One region of the Streptomyces zaehneri genome, then DNA from elsewhere that is predicted to be linked to it. Evidence: riboswitches for the same ligand, from Rfam matches in the RefSeq annotation. Region 1 holds a riboswitch; the other holds the start of a gene.

What was found. Region 1 has a riboswitch for glycine ahead of gcvT (glycine cleavage system aminomethyltransferase GcvT). Riboswitches for the same ligand answer to the same signal wherever they lie in the genome.
Region 2: linked by a shared signal. The riboswitch ahead of gcvP (aminomethyl-transferring glycine dehydrogenase) and the one ahead of gcvT (glycine cleavage system aminomethyltransferase GcvT) in region 1 are both predicted to bind glycine.

What each region holds. Positions count from the first base shown of each region.
Region 1 covers NZ_JASTTJ010000001.1:335,116-342,378, forward strand. The annotation lists gene QQM72_RS01505 (L-serine ammonia-lyase) at 1-279, opposite strand, end outside; gene glyA (serine hydroxymethyltransferase) at 355-1,632, opposite strand; gene gcvH (glycine cleavage system protein GcvH) at 1,647-2,024, opposite strand; gene gcvT (glycine cleavage system aminomethyltransferase GcvT) at 2,143-3,285, opposite strand; glycine riboswitch at 3,328-3,445, opposite strand; glycine riboswitch at 3,446-3,545, opposite strand; gene QQM72_RS01525 (AAA family ATPase) at 3,719-4,408, shown strand; gene QQM72_RS01530 (enhanced serine sensitivity protein SseB) at 4,487-5,293, shown strand; gene QQM72_RS01535 (enhanced serine sensitivity protein SseB C-terminal domain-containing protein) at 5,509-6,264, shown strand; gene QQM72_RS01540 (ABC transporter permease) at 6,578-7,263, shown strand, end outside.
Region 2 covers NZ_JASTTJ010000002.1:617,631-624,893, reverse strand. The annotation lists gene QQM72_RS05580 (DNA polymerase IV) at 1-876, shown strand, start outside; gene QQM72_RS05575 (nucleotidyltransferase domain-containing protein) at 979-1,440, shown strand; gene QQM72_RS05570 (PRC-barrel domain-containing protein) at 1,455-1,826, opposite strand; glycine riboswitch at 1,939-2,034, shown strand; gene gcvP (aminomethyl-transferring glycine dehydrogenase) at 2,219-5,104, shown strand; gene QQM72_RS05560 (TOBE domain-containing protein) at 5,350-5,769, opposite strand; gene QQM72_RS05555 (APC family permease) at 5,896-7,263, opposite strand, start outside.

The sequences.
Region 1 (7,263 bases):
GACCTTGATCTGCTCCACCCGGTCGTCCGCGCCCTCCACGTCCACCGTGCGCGGCGAGGAGCCCTCCAGGCCGAGCAGCACCGCCTTCGGCGTGCCGTGGCCGTGGCCGGTCGCGCCGAGCGAGCCGTACAGCTCGCAGCGCACCGACGCGACGGAGTCCAGCAGACCCTCGCCCCGCAGCCGCCGGGCGAACATGCGGGCCGCGCGCATCGGGCCGACCGTGTGGGAGCTGGACGGGCCGATGCCGATCGAGAACAGGTCGAAGACCGAGATGGCCACGGGGAACTCCTCAATGCAGGGTGGTGCGGGGTGCCGCCCACACCTCTCAGTGTGCGCGGCACCCGGGAAAGGGAACTACTTGCCCAGACCGGGATACAGCGGGTGCCTGTCGGCCAGGGCCGTGACCCGGGCCTTGAGCGCCGCCGCGTCGGCCGCAGGGAACGGGGACGGCGCCTTCAGCGTCTCGGCGATCACGTCCGCGACCTCGGCGAAGTCCTCGGCGGTGAAGCCGCGGGTCGCGAGGGCGGGCGTGCCGATCCGCAGTCCGGAGGTCACCATCGGGGGGCGCGGGTCGTTCGGGACCGCGTTGCGGTTGACCGTGATGCCGACCTCGTGGAGCCGGTCCTCGGCCTGCTGACCGTCCAGCTCGGACTCGCGCAGGTCGACCAGGATCAGGTGCACGTCGGTGCCGCCGGACAGGACGTTCACCCCGGCCGCGCGGGCGTCCGGCGAGGTCAGGCGCTCGGCGAGGATCTTCGCGCCCTCGACCGTGCGGGCCTGACGCTCCTTGAAGTCCTCGCTCGCCGCGACCTTGAAGGAGACCGCCTTGGCCGCGATCACGTGCTCCAGGGGGCCGCCCTGGAAACCCGGGAACACGGACGAGTTCAGCTTCTTCGCGAACTCCTTCTTCGCGAGGATGATGCCGCCGCGGGGGCCGCCCAGCGTCTTGTGGGTGGTGGACGTGACGACGTCGGCGTACTCCACCGGGTTCGGGTGGAGACCTGCCGCGACCAGACCCGCGAAGTGGGCCATGTCGACCCACAGGAAGGCCCCGACCTCGTCCGCGATCCGGCGGAACTCCGCGAAGTCCAGCTGCCGCGGGTACGCCGACCAGCCCGCGATGATCACCTTCGGGCGGTGCTCCTTGGCGAGCCGCTCCACCTCGGCCATGTCGACCAGTCCGGCGTCGTCCACGTGGTAGGCGACCACGTCGAACTGCTTGCCGGAGAAGTTCAGCCGCATGCCGTGGGTCAGGTGACCGCCGTGCGCCAGGTCCAGGCCGAGGATCGTGTCACCGGGCTGGGCCATCGCGAACAGGGCGGCCTGGTTGGCGGAGGCGCCCGAGTGCGGCTGCACGTTGGCGTACTCGGCGCCGAACAGCTCCTTGATCCGGTCGATCGCGATCTGCTCGGCCACGTCGACGTGCTCGCAGCCGCCGTAGTAGCGGCGGCCCGGGTAGCCCTCGGCGTACTTGTTGGTCAGGACCGAGCCCTGCGCCTCCATCACCGCGAGCGGAGCGAAGTTCTCCGAGGCGATCATCTCGAGCGTGGACTGCTGGCGGTTCAGCTCGGCGTCGACCGCGGCGGCGATCTCCGGGTCGAGCTCGTGCAGGGGCGTGTTCAGGACGGACATGCGTCTACGACTCCTCAGCCGGCGGTGAAGGCGGTGTATTCGTCGGCGGTGAGCAGGTCGTCCTGCTCGCCCGCCGTGCGTACCTTGAACAGCCATCCGCCCTCGAAGGGGGCGGAGTTCACCAGCGCCGGGTCGTCGACGACGTCCTGGTTGACCTCGACGATCTCGCCGGAGACCGGCGCGTACAGCTCGCTGACCGACTTGGTCGACTCCAGTTCGCCGCAGGTCTCGCCCGCGGTCACCGTGTCACCGACCTCCGGGAGCTGTACGAAGACCACGTCGCCGAGCGCGTTGGCCGCGTGCTCCGTGATGCCGACCGTCGAGACGCCGTCCTCGGCGACCGAAAGCCACTCGTGCTCCTTGCTGTAGCGCAGCTGCTGGGGGTTGCTCATGGCTTGAATTCTCCTGTACGCGGGAGGGTGCTGGTGAAGGGGGGACTGCTGGAAACGCACGTGAGCAGCGGAAATGTGCCCAGGGTCACGTGCGGGCGGGCGTCAACGCGCCCAGTGTCTACTTCCGGCGCTTGTAGAACGGCAGCGCCACGACCTCGTACGGCTCGTGGCTGCCTCGGATGTCCACGCCGACGCCCGTGGTCCCCGGCGCCGCGTGGGCGGCGTCGACGTACGCCATCGCGATCGGCTTGCCGAGAGTGGGGGAGGGGGCGCCGGAGGTGACCTCGCCGATCACCTCGCCGCCGGCGACGACGGCGAACCCGGCGCGCGGGACCCGACGGCCCTCGGCGACCAGGCCGACGAGGACGCGAGGGGGCTGCGAGGCGGCGCGCTCGGCGGCCGCCTCCAGCGCCGTACGTCCGACGAAGTCGCCGTCCTTGTCGAACTTCACCACCCGGCCGAGCCCCGCGTCGAACGGGGTGAGGGAGGTGCTCAGCTCGTGCCCGTACAGCGGCATGCCCGCCTCCAGGCGCAGCGTGTCCCGGCAGGACAGACCGCAGGGCACCAGTCCGACTCCCTCGCCGGCCTTGGTCAGCGCCTGCCACAGCTCGACGGCGTGCTCCGGCCGGACGAACAGTTCGAAGCCGTCCTCGCCGGTGTAGCCGGTGCGCGCGACGAGGGCGGGAACGCCGGCGACGGTGCCGGGCAGACCGGCGTAGTACTTCAGGCCGTCCAGGTCGGCGTCGGTGACGGCGGCGAGGATGCCGGGGGACTCGGGGCCCTGCACGGCGATCAGGGCGTAGGCGTCGCGGTCGTCGCGGACCTCCGCGTCGAAGCCCTCGGCGCGCTCGGTCAGCGCGTCCAGCACGACCTGCGCGTTGGAGGCGTTGGCCACCACCATGAACTCGGTGTCGGCCAGCCGGTAGACGATCAGGTCGTCCAGGATGCCGCCGTCCGGCCGGCAGATCATCGTGTAGCGGGCGCGGCCGTTCCTGACCGCCCCGATGTTGCCCACCAGGGCGAAGTCGAGAAGGGCGGCCGCCTGCGGGCCGGTGACGGTGATCTCGCCCATGTGCGACAGGTCGAAGAGCCCGGCCCGGGTGCGGACGGCGTGGTGCTCGTCGCGCTCGGAGCCGTAGCGCAGGGGCATGTCCCAGCCGGCGAAGTCGGTCATCGTCGCGCCGAGCGCGCGATGCACCGCGTCGAGGGCGGTGTGGCGCTGCGCGGCGGTCTGGTCGGATGCGGGGTCGGTACTGCTCATCGGGCGTTCGTCTCCCAAGGCATGACGGCACGGCGAGGTCGTTCCTCCCCATCTGTCATCGGAACCTGAGAGGTTCGCCATGACAACCCGCGACGGGATCGGTCATGACTTGCACCTTGGGTGGAGCCACTGGAGACAGCGGCCCGCTTTTCAGATGTGCCTCGCCCGCGCGGTAACGGGGCCTGAGAGATTCAAGGGAGGGACTTGCTCCTTCGGCGCCCCAGCGAAGCTGCTGCTGAGGACTCTCCCGCGCGGATTCAAACGGCCGGTATGCAGTTGGCGCGGCCATCATTGCACGGCTCGCCCCGATCACGGCAGGCCGCATCTGTAACCGGCTTGTGTCGGTACGCGCACGAAATCGCCGGGCGTGGCGCATTACCTTCTCTTTACGCTCGGTGGGGATGAGGACACCATCTGACCCCAGGGGAGGACGATCACGGTGAACAGGTCGACCAGGGCAAGGCCCACCGCATTCGCGACCGGCTCGGGGATCGCGCTGCCCGCGCAGCCCGTCGCCCCGGCCCGGGAGGCGGCCGGCCCGCAGTCGGCGCCCGTCGTCCGCGACCTGCGGGAGCGGGCCGGCCGCAGCCCGCACGGCCTGCTCTTCGGCCCCCGTGACCTGGTCGTGGTCACGGGTCTGCCCGGCAGCGGCAAGTCCACCCTCATGCGGCGGACCGTGCAGGGCATCCGCGTCGACTCCCAGGACACCCGGGACCGCTGGGACGCCCGTGCCCCCCGCTTCCTGCCCTACGGCCTCTACCGCCCCCTGGTCCGGCTCGCCCACTACGCCGGACTGCGCCGGGCGCTGCGCAGCGGCGAGGGCGTCGTCGTGCACGACTGCGGTACCCAGGCCTGGGTCCGTGACTGGCTGGCCCGCGAGGCCCGCCGCCGCGGCGGCACCCTCCACCTGCTGCTGCTGGACGTCGCCGCGGACACGGCCCTGGAGGGGCAGCGCGAGCGCGGCCGGGGCGTCTCCCGGTACGCGTTCCTGCGCCACCGCCACGCCGCCGCCCGGCTGGCGTGCTCGGTGGAGAAGGGCCGGCTGCCCCAGGGCTGCGGCTCGGCGGTCCTGCTCGACCGCGCGGCGGCCGACACACTGCGCCGCATCGGGTTCACGGGCTGAGGGCTCGGGCGCGGCCCCCGGTACCCGCTAGCCTTTCAGCCACAACGGAGTGAGCGGTTCTCAGCAGGCGGTAGGCAGATGGATTTCCCCCCGGCGAACTTTCCGACGGACTTCTCCGCGGACTTTCCGGCGCAGGCGCACCCCCATCCGCACGGCGGATGGCCCGGCAACGAGCTGGAGGAGGTGCTCTCCGTCTCCCTCGGCGTGCCGGGAGCCGGCGGCCGGATCGTCGAGGTGCTCGGACGCAGCTTCGTCTGGGTGCCGCTGCCCGGCGGCGGCGGCCCGCACAGCGGCCCCCTCGACCTGCCCACGATGGAGATCGAGGGCCAGGTGTACGTGCCGGTCTTCAGCTCCGAGGAGCAGTTCCGGCAGGTCGTCGGCTCGCACATGTCGTTCACGATCGCGCCGGCGGTGGAGTTCGCCCGGGGACTGCCCCCGCAGGTGGGCATCCTGGTGAACCCGGACGGTGTGGTCGGCGTCCCGCTGCCCCCGCCCGCCGTGGCCGAGCTCTGCCGGGCGGGCCGCACTCCGCTGGACGGCACCGCGGCCGGCGGCCGGGTCCGTCTGTACGAGCCCGACTGGCAGGACGACCCGATGGACTTCCTGGCCGCGGCCTCGGCCGAGTTCGAGGCCACGGGCGTGGTCCGCACGGCCCGCCGCTGCCTGGCCGCCATCGAGACGGCGGACCCGGTGATGTTCGTGGGAGTGGAACTCTCCCGGCTGGAAGGCGACCTGAGGGCCCTGCCGTTGGAGGCCCTGGGCAGGGCTCTGGGCAGGACCTCGGCCCCCTGGCCGGTCAACCTGGTCCTTCTGGACGTCGCCCAGGACCCGGTGGGCGACTGGCTGAGAGCCCGCGTCCGCCCCTTCTACACGAGGGACCGGTGAACCCGCCCGAGGGGCACGGGGCCGTGTCCGGGTGCGGCTGTGCCGCGGGGCACGCCCGGCCACGCGGGATCCGCGGCCCGACGATCGCAGCGGGCCCCGCGCTCTCAACGGCCGGACCGGCGGAGCGCCTAAGCTGGACTCCGACGCGGGGCAACTTCTCGAAGGGGCGATAAAAAGTGAGCGCTGGCACTGCCGCGACCGGCTCGGTCGAGCACATGCTGCGCCAGGTCACGCCCGGGCGCTACGACGCCTACGAGGCGCTCCTGCGCGCGCTCGCGACCCCCTCCTCCGGCCAGGTCTGGATGCTGCTGTGGCACGGCCAGGCCGGCTCCCCGGACGCCCAGTACGGAAACATGGAGGTCGAAGGGCACGGCTACGCCCCCTGCGTCACCTCCGCCCAGGAACTCAGCGCGAGTGGCTGGAACAGGTCGTACGAGGTGGTCGACGGGCTCGACGTGGCCCGCACCCTCTACCCCGACCACTACGGCCTCTGGCTGAACCCGCACGCCCCCGGCGGCGGGGTCGGCATCCCGTGGCTGGACCTGCGCCGGATCGCCACCGGCCTGGAGCGCCAGCCGGCCGGGCCGCTGCGGCTGTCCGAACCGGGCATCGAGATCCCGCAGTTCTACGCCCTGCTCGCGCAGAACGCCCACCGTACCCCGGCGGTGCGCGCGTTGCGTCGCGCCTGGGTGCAGCCGGCACTCGGCGCGCCCTATCTGGCCATCGGGCTCGACGTGTACGACTCCTCCCCGCAGGCCGTGGACGCCGTACGGGCGATGATGCAGCAGTCCATCGGGGCCGTGCCGGACGGGCTGCCGGTGTCGACGGTCGCCATGACGGACGAGTACGACCCCGTCGTGATGTGGATGCGCGCCACCGCCCGGCCCTTCTACGACCGCGAGGCGCACGCACCTGCCCCGGCCCAGGCTCCCGCCGGCGGCTACGGCTATCCGCCCACCGGACGTTACTGACGGCCGAATCGGGTCCTGCCGCGAGGTGGGGGCCGGATGTCTTCGCGCGTAGATGGCGACGATTGGTACCGGTTTTGTCCGATCTGGGCCAATAAGTCAGTGTCCGGGGGCCGTTACCCGCCGTCCGGATAACGGAACCCCTCTACCCGGATCACGTTTACGCATCCATTCACTGCCAAGTCTGGCTACAGATCGCCAAACCGTTGAAGACTCCGGCGTCAGGGGACTTATCCCCTGCGTATTACGGACTGATCACGCCGCTACAGCGGCAAGTGCGGGCCGGCTACCGCCGGTTGAGAGGGGTCCCTGCCAGATGACGGCACCATTGCACGAGCCGACCGCGGAAGCGGCCCCGAGCGCGGCCGAGGAAGCGTCGGTCGCCACCAGCGGCGCCAAGGCCGTTCAGGGCCGTTCCCTGGGCCGGATCGCCTGGGAGCGCCTCAAGCGGGACAAGCTCGCCCTCACGGGCGGCGTCGTCGTGCTCGTCCTGGTCGTGGTCGCGCTTCTCGCGCCGGTCATCACCGGGCTGCTCGGGCAGGACCCGAACGAGTACCACGAGAGCCTCATCGACCCGCTCTTCGGCACGCCCACGGGCTCCCTGGGCGGCGTCAGCGGCGACCACCTGCTCGGTGTCGAGCCGGTCAACGGCCGCGACATCTTCGCCCGCATCCTCTACGGCGCCCGGATCTCGCTGCTGGTCGGCTTCCTGTCGGCCGTGGTCGCGGTGATCCTCGGAACGGTGCTGGGCATCCTCGCCGGCTTCTTCGGCGGCTGGGTCGACTCCCTCATCAGCCGGGTGATGGACGGTCTGCTCGCCTTCCCGCAGCTGCTCTTCATCATCGCGCTGGTCTCCGTCATGCCGAACGACCTGCTCGGCCTCTCCGGTTCGAGCGTGCGTGTCTTCGTGATGATCCTGGTCATCGGCTTCTTCGGCTGGCCCTACATCGGACGCGTGGTGCGCGGCCAGACGCTCTCGCTGCGCGAGCGCGAGTACGTCGA
Region 2 (7,263 bases), on a different contig from region 1:
TCGGTGCGGACCCTGCCGGGGGTCGGTCCGGCGACGGGGGACCATCTGCGCCGGGCCGGGATCACCACGATCGACGAGATCGCCGAGGCGGGTGAGGACGAGCTGGTGCGGCTGCTGGGCAAGGCACACGGGCACGCGCTGTACGCCATGGCGCTGGCCCGCGACGACCGGCCCGTGGTGGCCGAGCGGGAGGCCAAGTCGGTGTCGGTCGAGGACACGTACGACGTGGACATCCACGACCGGGTCCGGGTGGAGCTGGAGGTGCAGCGGCTCGCGGACCGGTGTGTGCGCAGACTGCGGGGCGCCGGTCTGTCGGGGCGGACCATCGTGCTGAAGGTGCGGCGGTACGACTTCTCCACTCTCACCCGGTCCGAGACCCTGCGCGGGCCCACCGATGATCCGGCGGTGGTCCGGGAGGCGGCTGCCCGGTTGCTCGACTCGGTGGACACGACGGGCGGGGTGCGGCTGCTCGGGGTGGGCGTCAGCGGACTGGCGGACTTCACACAGGAGGATCTGTTCGCGCAGGCCGCCGAGGACCGGGCGGACGGTCCCGAGGAGGAACTCGCGGACGAGCCCGTCAGCGAGGTGCCGGTGCCGGTCGAGCGCCAGTGGCGCCCAGGACACGATGTGCGGCATGCCGAGCTGGGCCACGGATGGGTGCAGGGCAGCGGGCTGGGCCGGGTCACCGTTCGGTTCGAGACGCCCGAGTCGGAGCCGGGACGGGTGCGCACCTTCAGGACCGACGATCCGGGGCTGGAGCCGGCGGATCCGTTGCCGCTGGTGCGACGAAGACCCGAGGACGACGGCGGGACGGCGGGAGGCTTGCCGTATCCGGAGGCGAGGCCGTCGGGGGTGGCGCCCGGGAACTCCGCGTGAGGCCGATCAGTTACACAGAGTGAAGCGGTACGAAGTGTGGGGTGCGTCGGAGCGGTGGCGGTGTCCCGAGAAGGGTGACACCGGTGACGGATGGGGAGCTGCATGAAGCTGCACGGAGGCCGGTTCGCGGACCCGGCCGGGGTGTCGCCGGAGCGCGAAGCGGAGGTGTGCCGGGTGGTGGGCCGGGTCACCCGGTGGGCCGGGAACCGGAGCGACGTGGTGGGGCTGCTGCTCGTCGGGTCCTTTGCGCGCGGGGCCGCGCGTCCCGACTCGGATGTGGACCTCGTGGTGTTGTCGACGGCGCCCGCCCGGTACGCGCAGGACGACGGGTGGGCGCGTGAGCTGGCTCTGGGGGAGGTGGTCCGGGTTCAGGAGTGGGGCCCCGTCACCGAATGGCGGTATGTGACCGCCTCCGGTCTGGAGGTCGAGGTGGGCGTCGGTTCCGCCCACTGGGCGCGGACCGATCCGGTCGACGGCGGCACCCGAAGAGTCGTCACGGACGGCGCCTGGCCGCTGTACGACCCCGCCGGGATTCTCCGGGCGCTCATTCAGGCCTGCGGCTGAGGGGCCGAGGGGCTTCAGCTGTCGTCCGTACCCGCCAGCCGGCCGAAGTCGCGATCGGGGAGCGGGGGAGCGGCGCCCACGTCGAGGCCGTAGTGGTGGTAGAGCTGGAGCTCCTGTTCGGGGGAGAGGTGGCGGCCCACGCCGAAGTCGGGAGCGTCCTTGATCAGGGCCCGTTCGAAGGGGATGCGCAGAGTGCCCTCGACCAGCCGGCTGGGCTCCAGAGGGACGAAGGCGTCACGGGAGAACAGACCGGTGCGTATGGCCGCCCACTCCGGAACTCCGGTGGCGTCGTCGAGGTAGACCTCGTCGACCGTGCCGATCTTGGTGCCGTTGCGGTCGAATGCCTTGCGGCCGATCAGGTTGCGCGGATCGATGTCGCTCTGCACGGGCCCTCCACTTGGTCGCAACTCATCCGTAAGCACTACAAAAGAGCAGATTGGGACGAGCGGCCACTCGAGCGAGTCTCATGGACCCCGCTGGTAGTCTGACAACGGCTGCTGACACCGCGCGGGAGAGTCCTCCGGACATCACCGGAGGCGCCGAAGGAGCAAATCCTCCCCGGAATCTCTCAGGCTCACGTACCGCACGGACGAGGTCACTCTGGAAAGCAGGGCGGGTGTCGACGGCGTCGACGGCTTCCGCTCTCACCGACGGTGAAAGCCGGGGTGCCCTCGGGCGACCCGGTGAAGCTCTCAGGTTGAGATGACAGAGGGGGAGGCCGTCCGGGTACCCACCGTGGTGACCCTCGAAGGTCGTGTCAGACCAGGAGGCCTCCGTAATGACCGCCCACCGCATTCCGCTCACAGAGCTCGAGCAGGGAATTCCCTTCGAACAGCGCCACATCGGGCCCGACCTCGAAGCGCGGGCCAAGATGCTCGCACAGGTCGGCTACGGCTCGCTCGACGAGCTCACCGCCGCCGCGGTCCCGGATGTGATCAAGAACGCCGACGCGCTTGACCTGCCGGGCGCGCGCACCGAGGCCGAGGTGCTGGCCGAGCTGCGCTCGCTGGCCGACCGCAACCAGGTCCTCGACTCGATGATCGGCCTCGGCTACTACGGGACGTTCACCCCGCCCGTCATCCTGCGCAACGTCATGGAGAACCCGGCCTGGTACACGGCCTACACGCCGTATCAGCCGGAGATCTCCCAGGGCCGGCTCGAGGCGCTGCTGAACTTCCAGACCGTGGTCGCCGACCTCACCGGGCTGCCGACCTCCGGCGCGTCGCTGCTCGACGAGGGCACGGCGGCCGCCGAGGCGATGGCGCTGTCCCGGCGCATGGGGAAGAACAAGAAGGGCCTCTTCCTCATCGACGCGGACGCGCTTCCGCAGACGATCGCCGTGATCGAGACCCGCGCCGAGCCGACGGGCGTGGAGATCGTCGTCGCCGACCTGAGCGACGGGATCCCGGCGGAGATCGCCGCGCGGGAGATCAACGGCGTGCTCGTCCAGTACCCCGGCGCCTCCGGTGCGGTACGTGACCTCAAGGCGCTCGTCGACCAGGCGCACGGGCTCGGCGCGCTCGTCACCGTCGCCGCGGATCTGCTCGCGCTGACGCTGCTGAAGTCGCCGGGCGAGCTGGGTGCGGACATCGCCGTCGGTACGACGCAGCGGTTCGGCGTGCCGATGGGCTTCGGCGGGCCGCACGCCGGTTACATGGCCGTCCGCGAGCAGTTCGCGCGCAGCCTGCCCGGGCGGCTGGTGGGCGTGTCGGTGGACGCCGACGGGCACAAGGCCTACCGGCTCGCGCTCCAGACGCGTGAGCAGCACATCCGGCGCGAGAAGGCCACCAGCAACATCTGCACGGCGCAGGTGCTGCTGGCGGTGATGGCGGGGATGTACGCCGTCTACCACGGTCCGGACGGGCTGCGGGCGATCGCCCTGCGCACACACCGGTACGCCTCCATCCTCGCCGCCGGGCTCGAGGCCGGCGGCGTCGAGGTCGTGCACGGGTCGTACTTCGACACGCTGACCGTGCGGGTGCCGGCGAAGGCCGCCGAGGTCGTCGCCGCCGCGCGGGAGCTCGGGGTCAACCTGCACCTCGTCGACGCCGACCAGGTGTCGATCGCCTGCGACGAGACGACCGCGCGGGCGCAGGTGTCCGCCGTCTGGGCCGCCTTCGGGGTGGACGGCGACATCGAGGCGCTCGACGCGGCCACCGCAGACTGCCTGCCCGCCGGACTGCTGCGGTCCGACGCGATCCTGACGCATCCCGTCTTCCACCAGCACCGTTCCGAGACCGCGATGCTGCGCTACCTGCGCAGGCTCGCGGACCGGGACTACGCGCTGGACCGGGGCATGATCCCGCTGGGGTCCTGCACCATGAAGCTCAACGCGACCACCGAGATGGAGCCGGTCACCTGGCCCGAGTTCGGGCAGCTGCACCCCTTCGCGCCGGCCGAGCAGGCGGAGGGCTACCTGACGCTCATCCGCGAGCTGGAGGAGCGGCTCGCCGAGGTCACCGGGTACGACAAGGTGTCGCTCCAGCCGAACGCCGGGTCGCAGGGCGAGCTGGCCGGGCTGCTCGCCGTCCGCGGCTACCACCGGGCCAACGGGGACGAGCAGCGGACCGTGTGCCTCATCCCGTCCTCCGCGCACGGCACGAACGCGGCCAGTGCCGTGATGGCGGGCATGAAGGTCGTCGTCGTGAAGACCGCCGAGGACGGCGAGATCGACGTCGAGGACCTGCGGGCGAAGATCGAGCGGTACCGGGACGAACTGTCGGTGCTGATGATCACCTACCCGTCGACGCACGGGGTGTTCGAGGAGCATGTCGCCGACATCTGCGCCCAGGTGCACGAGGCGGGCGGGCAGGTGTACGTCGACGGCGCCAACCTCAACGCGCTCGTCGGTCTCGCCAAGCCGGGGCACTTCGGTGGTGACGTCTCGCACCTGAACCTGCACAAGACGTTCTGCATCCCCCACGGCGGCGGTGGCCCGGGCGTCGGACCCGTGGCCGTACGGTCGCACCTGGCGCCGTATCTGCCGAACCACCCGCTGCAGCCCGCCGCCGGGCCGGACACCGGGGTGGGGCCGGTCTCCGCGGCTCCCTGGGGCTCCGCCGGGATACTGCCGATCTCGTGGGCGTACGTGCGGCTCATGGGCGGCGAGGGGCTCAAGCGGGCCACGCAGGTGGCCGTGCTGAGCGCCAACTACATCGCCAAGCGGCTGGAGCCGCACTACCCGGTGCTCTACAACGGGCCGGGCGGGCTGGTCGCGCACGAGTGCATCATCGACCTGCGGCCGCTGACCAAGGCGACCGGCGTGAGCGTCGACGACGTCGCCAAGCGGCTCATCGACTACGGGTTCCACGCGCCGACGATGTCGTTCCCGGTGGCCGGGACGCTGATGATCGAGCCGACCGAGTCCGAGGACCTGATCGAGATCGATCGTTTCTGCGAGGCGATGATCGCCATCCGTGCGGAGATCGAGAAGGTCGGGGCGGGCGAGTGGCCGGCCGAGGACAACCCGCTGCACGGCGCTCCGCACACCGCGGCCGCGCTGGGCGGGGAGTGGGAGCACGCGTACACGCGTGAGGAAGCCGTCTTCCCGGCCGGTGTGTCGGCCGCCGACAAGTACTGGCCGCCGGTGCGCCGGATCGACCAGGCCTTCGGCGACCGGAACCTGGTCTGCTCCTGCCCGCCGCTGGACGCGTACGAGGACTGAGCCGGTGCGTGAGGGCCCCCGTCCGTTCCGGGCGGGGGCCCTCACGCGTGCCAGGGTGTGTCCGCAAAGCAGCGCCGTCTGCCCGCGGGGCAGGGCTCGCGGCGTCCGGTGCGTGCGATCGCGAGGCGGAGGGTCGCCCTCGTACCGGGTGTACGTGGGCGATCCCGACGACGCGGCTGGGGGTCGCCCCTCCGGGGGAGCGTGTGCCGGGCGTCGCGAGCCAGGCGGGACTTTGCGGACACGGCCTAAGCCGTCGCCAGGGACACCTCGGTCGCCTTGATCAGTGCGATGACGTCGGAGCCGACGAAGAGGCCGAGGTCGGTGGCCGCTTCCTCGGTGATCACCGCGGTGAGATCGGCCCCGTCCATGGAGACCCTCACCGAGGCCATGACCCCGCCCGTCAGGAGGCCGGTGATCGTGCCGGTGAGCTGGTTGCGGATCGAGAGGCCGTCGACCCGGCCGGTGGACAGGGAGACCTCCGTCGACTTCACCAGGGCGCGGACGGCGGTGCCGGCGGCGAGGGCGAGTTCGTTCGCGGCCTCCAGCGTGATGGCCGCCGTGAGGTCCTGGCCGCCGTCCAGACGGATCTTGACGGTGGCCATCACCTCGCCGGGCCGGACGGCGGTGACGGTGCCGGGGAGTTGGTTGCGGATGCTCAGGCTCATGAGCGTCAACGGTAGGCCGCAGGTCGCCTTATGGGCGTTATGTGCGGGTATGCGTCGTCCTGGCGGCGTCGGGCGGGTCGGATCCCGTCGTCTCGTGTCGCCTTGGGGACGACGGTCCGGGACGGGTCAGCCGGTGTGGACGCGGGGGCGGCGGTCGCGGTCCGGTTCGGCCTCGCGCAGGACCTCACGGGTGACCGGAGCGACCTCGCCCTGGCCGAACAGGAAGAAGCGCAGGAAGTTGGCGAAGGGGTTGCCCTCGGTCCACTCGAAGTAGATGTGCGGGATGCAGCCGGTGGAGTCACGGGTGTGCAGCAGCAGTGCGGCCAGGGCGTTGGAGATGGAGGAGGACTCCAGGGTCAGGACGCGGTAGCGGCCGTGCAGCACCTCGCCGCGTACGGTCAGGCCCGACTCGAACTCGGAGGGGTCGACGACGGTGACCTCGACGAAGACGAAATCCTCCCCGGGGATGTCGTTGTCCTGCCGGATCTGTTCGATCTTGTCGCGGTACTCGGCCTTGTCGCGCTGGTCGGGCTCGTTGGCGATGAACCGTATCTTGCGGCTCGCCATGTCCCGGATGAAACGTTCCGCCATCGGGTCCATCGTCACGCTGGTCACCCGGAGCTCGAAGGCTCGGGCCAGCCGGGACAGCAGCGAGACCAGGATGATGCCCGCGATGAAGCAGGCGCCGATCTTCACGCCGTCGGGGCGCTCGATGACGTTCACGACGGTCACATAGAGCAGGACCGCCGAGATCACGGCGAAGCCGGCCGTCCAGCCCCGCTGCCGGGCGCGGCGGGCGGCGATGGTCACCGCGATCGCCGCCGAGGACATCAGGACCAGGACGCCGGTGGCGTAGGCGCCGCCCTGGGCGTCGACGTCGGCGTCGAAGATCCAGGTGACCAGGAAGGCGACGAGGGTGAAGACGATGACCATCGGGCGGACGGCGCGGGCCCAGTGCGGGGCCATGCCGTAGCGGGGGAGGTAGCGGGGCATCAGGTTCAGCAGCCCGGCCATCGCGGAGGCGCCGGCGAACCACAGGATGGCGATCGTCGACACGTCGTACACCGTGCCGAAGGCGTTGCCCAGGTACTCGTGGGCGAGGTACGCGAGGGCGCGTCCATTGGCCTGGCCGCCGGACTCGAACTCCTTCTCGGGGATCAGCACCGTGGTGATGAAGCTGGTCGCGATGAGGAAGACGCTCATGATCAGGGCGGCGGTCGTCAGCAGCTTCTTCGTGTCGCGGATACGGCCCCTGGGGTTCTCCGCGGTGTCGTCCGGGTCGCCCTGGACGTGCGGCATGACCGCGACGCCGGTCTCGAAGCCGGACAGGCCCAGCGCGAGCTTGGGGAAGACCAGAAGTGAGACGCCGATCATCGCGAACGCGTTGCCGTGCTCGGCGGTCAGAGCGGCGGTCCAGTCGGTGACCACATGTTCCTCGGTGAGCACGTGCCACAGGCCGACGACCACCACGACGACGTTCAGGCCGAGGTAGGC